Linked DNA regions of Myxococcus guangdongensis. The protein of the gene in region 1 interacts with the protein of each later gene in a pairwise test. Links are inferred from orthologs where the notes say so. Each region holds a gene or a part of one and is shown on either strand. Other genes may lie near its edges.

Evidence for each region. The genes of interacting proteins can lie anywhere in the genome.
Region 2: the proteins of acpP (region 1) and LXT21_RS14525 interact in binary tests that used the Escherichia coli proteins (3 or more experiments, as listed by UniProt). The link is inferred for Myxococcus guangdongensis from one-to-one orthologs.

What each region holds. Positions count from the first base shown.
Region 1 is NZ_JAJVKW010000001.1:70,710-73,366, reverse strand. It holds acpP (acyl carrier protein), read left to right. Parts: upstream 1-1,036; coding sequence 1,037-1,279; downstream 1,280-2,657. Other genes in the region: rpiB (ribose 5-phosphate isomerase B), read left to right, coding at 2,640-2,657; fabF (beta-ketoacyl-ACP synthase II), read left to right, coding at 1,364-2,620; fabG (3-oxoacyl-[acyl-carrier-protein] reductase), read left to right, coding at 186-932; fabD (ACP S-malonyltransferase), read left to right, coding at 1-181. UniProt on the Escherichia coli protein: Carrier of the growing fatty acid chain in fatty acid biosynthesis.
Region 2 is NZ_JAJVKW010000004.1:280,888-284,019, reverse strand. It holds LXT21_RS14525 (1-acyl-sn-glycerol-3-phosphate acyltransferase), read left to right. Parts: upstream 1-356; coding sequence 357-2,909; downstream 2,910-3,132. Other genes in the region: LXT21_RS14520 (DUF6265 family protein), read left to right, coding at 2,984-3,132; argS (arginine--tRNA ligase), read left to right, coding at 1-342. UniProt on the Escherichia coli protein: Catalyzes the transfer of an acyl group from acyl-ACP to glycerol-3-phosphate (G3P) to form lysophosphatidic acid (LPA). This enzyme can utilize either acyl-CoA or acyl-ACP as the fatty acyl donor.

The DNA of each region.
Region 1 (2,657 bases):
CGCGCCGGTGCGCTGGATTGAATGCGTGGAGGCGCTCAAGGCCGAGGGCGTCACGCGCGTGGTGGAGCTGGGGCCGGGCAAGGTGCTGTGCGGCCTGGTCAAGCGCATCACCAAGGACATCGAAACCTTCAACGTCGAGGACGCCGCGAGCCTGGAGAAGGTGCTCGCGGCGCTGGGGTGAGCGCATGAGCTTCAAGGACAAGGTGGTGTTGGTGACGGGTGGCTCGCGCGGCATTGGCCGGGCGTGCGCGGTGGCGTTCGCGAAGGCGGGCGCCTCCACGGTCATCATCAGCTACGCGGGCAACGAGGCCGCGGCCCAGGAGACGGTGGGTCTGCTCACCGCCGCCGGCGCCAAGGCGGAGTCGCTGCGCTTCGATGTGTCGGACACCGCCGCGTGCGCGGCCGCCATCGAGGGCATCGTCAAGAGCCACGGCCGGCTGGACGTGCTCGTCAACAACGCGGGCATGGCCGTGGACGGCCTGGTCATGCGGGTGAAGGACGACGACTGGGACAAGCAGATCGACGCCAACCTGCGCGGCCCCTTCGCCCTCATCCGGGCCGCCAGCCGGCCCATGATGAAGCAGCGCTCGGGTGCCATCGTGAACGTCACCTCCGTCGTGGGCGACATGGGCAACCCCGGCCAGTCGGCCTACTCGGCGGCCAAGGCGGGCCTCGTGGGCCTGACGAAGACGGTGGCCAAGGAGCTTTCCAGCCGGGGCATCCGGGTCAACGCCGTATCCCCCGGGTTCATCAGCACGGACATGACGGCCCATCTGAACGACGAGCTGCGCCAGAAGATGGTGGAGGGCATCCCGCTGGGGAGGCTGGGCAACCCGGAGGAGGTGGCCCAGGCCGTCCTCTTCCTCTCGGGTGACGCTTCCTCCTACATCACCGGCGAGGTCCTCAAGGTCAACGGCGGCATGTACATGTAACCCAAGGTTGGATTGCCAGCGGGCGTGGGATATACCGCGCCGGCTTTCGACAGGGCTCGGGAAGCCTTCCGGGCCTACATCTGGTTCCTGGAGGGTTCAGCATTATGTCGACGTCACCTATTGAGGCCAAGGTCAAGAACATCATCGCCGACCAGCTCGGCGTGGGAGAGGACGAGATCAAGCCCGAGTCGTCCTTCATCGAGGACCTTGGCGCCGACAGCCTCGACATCGTGGAGCTCGTGATGGCGATGGAGGAGGAGTTCGAGGTCGAAATCCCCGACGAGGAGGCCGAGAACATCAAGACCGTTGGCGACGCCATCAAGTACGTCACCGACCACAAGAAGTAGACAGCACACTGTGTGCCGGGGGGCGGGGTGACGCCGCGTTGAAGCGCGGCGTCCCCGGCGTCTCAGGCGCCACCGGAGAGGACCGTGTCACACCGTCGAGTCGTCATCACCGGTACCGGGCTCATCTCGGCACTGGGCACAGGAACCGAGAAGAACTGGCAGGCGCTGCTTGCTGGCACTTCAGGCATTTCCCTCGTCACCCGCTTCGACCCCAAGAAGATCGACACGCGAATCGCCGGCGAGGTGAGGGACTTCGAGCCGGAGAAGTTCATCGACAGGCGCGAGGTGCGCCGCATGGACCTCTACGCGCAGTACGCCATGGCCGCCGCGGCGATGGCGGTGGAGGAGTCTGGGCTGCCGGTGGGCCCGGACGTGCCGCACGGCTATGTGCCGGAGCGGGTGGGCGTCATCGTGGGCTCGGGCATCGGCGGCATCTCCTCCTTGGAGGAGCAGCACCGCAAGGGCCTGGAGAAGGGGTTCGACCGGCTGTCGCCCTTCTTCATCATCCAGATGATCGTCAACATGGCGCCGGGCCTCATCTCCATGCGCTACAACTGCAAGGGGCCCAACTGGGCTCCGGTGTCCGCCTGCGCCACCAGCGCCCACGCCATCGGCGAGGCCTGGAAGTCCATCAAGCTGGGCGAGACGGACGCGGCCATCGCCGGAGGCGCCGAGGCGGCCATCACCCCGTTGGGGCTGGGCGGCTTCTCGGTGATGAAGGCGCTGTCCACGCGCAATGACGACCCGACGGCGGCCAGCCGCCCGTTCGACAAGGACCGGGACGGGTTCGTCATGGGCGAGGGCGCGGGCATGCTGGTGCTCGAGGAGATGGAGGCCGCCAAGAAGCGCGGCGCCAAGATCCTCGCGGAGCTGGTGGGCTACGGCGCCAACTCGGACGCGTACCACGTGACGCAGCCGGCGCCGGAAGGCGAGGGCGCGGCGCGCTGCATGCGGCTGGCGCTCCAGTCGGCGGGGATGAACCCCGAGGACGTGGGCTACATCAACGCGCACGGCACCTCCACGCCCTTCAACGACGCGAACGAGACCAAGGCCATCAAGGCGGTGTTCGGCGACCACGCCCGCAAGGTGGCGGTGTCGTCGACCAAGTCCATGACGGGCCACATGCTCGGCGCGGCGGGCGGCTATGAGGGCGTGGTGAGCGCGCTGGCCTTGTCGCGCAACATCCTGCCTCCCACCATCAACCAGACGACGCCCGACCCCGAGTGCGACCTGGACTACGTGCCCAACCAGGCGCGCGAGCTCCGGGTGGACGCGGTGATGAGCAACTCGTTCGGTTTCGGCGGCACCAACGCGGTGCTGCTGTTCAAGCGCTTCCAGTAACGGGAGCGAGGAGACCCGCGTGAAAGTCATTCTCGCT
Region 2 (3,132 bases), on another replicon or contig:
AACGTGCTGCGCAAGGGCGGCGGCGCTCCGGCCACCTACGACGCCAGCCTGCTGACGCTCCCCGAGGAGCAGGCCCTGGTGCGCGAAATCATGCGCCTGCCCGAAGTCGTGCGCGACGCGGCCGAGCAGTACGAGCCCAGCCTCGTGGCCCGCCTGCTGCTCGACGTGGCCGCCGCCTTGAGCCGCTACTACACGCTCGGCAACCAGGAGCGCGACAAGCGCATCAACGTCGAAGGGAATGACGCGCTGCGTTCCGCGCGACTCGCCCTGGCGAACGCGGCGCGGGTTACGCTCGCGTCGGGTCTGACCTTGTTGGGCATTCCGACACCCGAGAACATGTAGCCCCGGGGGCTGCCTTGGAAACCGCGCTGTCGCAGTCTGCGAATCAGGGAGAGTCCTTGCTGAAGGCGGAGTTCGGCCCGATGGGTCGGGCGCTGGGCACTCGTTATCTGGAGAGCGTCCACTTCCCACCCGAGGCCGAGGACGAGCTGCGCAACCTGCACGCCAAGGGGTTCGTGGTGCACGTCATGCGCTCCACGGCGTGGGTGAACTTCCTCTACCTCACCTGGGCCATGGTGCGCCGGAGCCTGCCGCCCGTGCGGGCGGTGTCCAACCTGCGCCCGTGGTTCACCAAGCCGTGGCGCCAGACGAAGCAGGGCGGCGCCTTCCTGGAGCGCTTCGAGTACGCGCGCCAGCAGGGAGGCAGCGGTCTGGTCTTCCTGCGGCGCACGGCGCTGCTGCACGCGTCCGGGAAGGAGACCCACGAGGACCCCTTCCCCGCCCTGGTGGAGCTGGCGCGCACGTCGGACCGGCCCGTGTACCTGGTGCCCGAGCTGTTCGTCTGGGAGAAGCGCAGCGCGCGCCTCAAGCCCAACTGGGTGGACGTGGTGTTCGGCAGCCCCGAGGCGCCGGGCTTCCTGCACTCGATGCTGGCCTTCTTCCGCAACTACAAGCGCGCGCAGTTCCGCGTGGGAGAGCCCATCGACCTGCGCGCCTTCGCCGAGCAGAACCCGCAGGACTCGGTGGAGGTGCTCGCGCGCAAGGTGCGCAGCACGCTGCACGTGCACCTGGCCCGGGAGACGCGCGCGGTGTTCGGCCCGCCGGCGAAGCCGCCCGTGCGCATCATCGACGAGACGCTGAGAGACAGGCAGCTGCGCAAGGTGGTGGACGAACAGGCCGCGCAGTCCGGCCGCAAGCAGGAGAGCGTGCTGCGCGAGGCCCGCCGCAACCTGGAGGCCATCGCCGCCAAGCCCAGCCCCACGACGCTGGCCTTCGTGGCGCCCCTGCTCGACTGGGTGTTCAACCGCATCTACGACGGCATGCACGTGGACGAGGCGGGCCTGCACCGCGCGCTCAAGTCCGCCACCCGCGCGCCCATCGTCCTGTGCCCCAGTCACAAGAGCCACATGGACTACCTGGTGATGAGCTGGGTGCTGTGGAACCGCGGCTACGCGGTGCCGCTGGTGGCCGCGGGCGCCAACCTGTCCTTCTGGCCCCTGGGCAGCATCTTCCGCCGCTGCGGCGCGTTCTTCCTGCGCCGCTCGTTCAAGGGCGACAAGGTCTACGCCGCGTCCTTCAAGGCCTACGTGCGCAAGCTGGTGCACGACGGCATCCACCAGGAGTTCTTCCCCGAGGGCGGCCGCTCGCGCACGGGCAAGCTGCTCTCCCCCAAGCTGGGCATGTTCACCTGGCAGGTGGAGTCGGTGCTCGAGGGCGCGCGCAACGACCTGCTCTTCGTCCCCGTGGCCATCGACTACGAGAAGGTCGTCGAGTCGGGCAGCTACTCGAAGGAGCTGGCGGGCGGGGAGAAGAAGCCCGAGGACCTCAAGGCGCTGCTCAGCACGCCCAAGGTGCTCGCGGCGCGCTACGGCCGCATCCACCTGGGGTTCGACGAGCCGATTTCGCTCGTGGAGTTCATGAAGGAGCGCGGACTCGACCCCGACCAGCCGGTGACGGACGAGCAGAAGAAGGGCCTGGTGCGCGCGCTCGGCAACCGCGTGATGTACGGCATCAGCAAGGTGTCCACCGTGACGCCGCACGCGCTGGTGAGCACGTCGCTGCTCGCGCACCGCCGCCGGGGCCTGACGCAGCGGGAGCTGGCGGACCGCATCAGCATCCTGCGCCGCATCGCCCAGGAGGACGGCGCGCCGCAGTCTCGCGAGCTGGGCAACGCCCCCAGCAACCCCGAGACGATGGGCCCCATCCAGGACGCGATGCGGACGTTCATCGGCGACGAGATGGTGCGCACCCAGGAGGCCAAGGGTGACGTCATCTACCAGGTGGAGGACGACCGCCGCGCGGAGATGTCCTTCTACAAGAACACGCTGATGAACCTGGTGGCCGCGCGCAGCCTCGTGGCCAACGCGATGCTGGCCGCGGGCACGTCCGCCTCGTACGACGACGTGAAGGCGCGCGCGCTGTTCCTCTCGCGCCTGTTCAAGCTCGAGTTCATCTACCGGGTGAACACCACCTTCGACACCATCTTCGCGGAGACGGTGGAGCGGCTGGTGCGCATGGGCCTCGTCATGCACGAGGGCGACACGCTGAGCGTCGCGCCCGAGCCCCATGCCCAGCCGGAGCTGGAGTTCCTGGCGGACCTGCTGCGCGACTACCTGGAGGCGTACCTGCTGGCCGCGATGACGCTCAACGACGTGGCCACGGGCGTCGCCGAGGACCGCAAGGCCTTCCTCCGGATGGCCCTGGAGACGGGCCGCGCCGAGTACCACGCCGGCCGCATCACCGCCGCCGAGTCCCTGGCCAAGGTGACGCTGGAGAACGCGGTGACGTACCTGCAGGACCAGAAGCTCCTCGTCGAGGAGGACAAGAAGTTGAAGGTCGGTCCCCAGGCGACGGACGCGGACGCGCGCAAGCAGCTCGTCGAGAGCATCCGCGAGTACCTGCAGCGCTGACGTGTGGACTTCCGGGCCGCGCCGCCTCATCGAGGACGGTGCGGCCCGTCAGCGGGGCATGGGAGGATGGGTGGATGACTGCTCGCCCTGCCCTGCTTGCCCTCGTCCTCGGTGCCTCCCCGCTTCTCGGCTGTGGCTCCACGCCGAACACCCGCGAGCCGGCCTCGCGCGAGTGCGGGGCCTCCATCCACGACGTGGCCTGGCTGTCGGGCAGTTGGCGTCA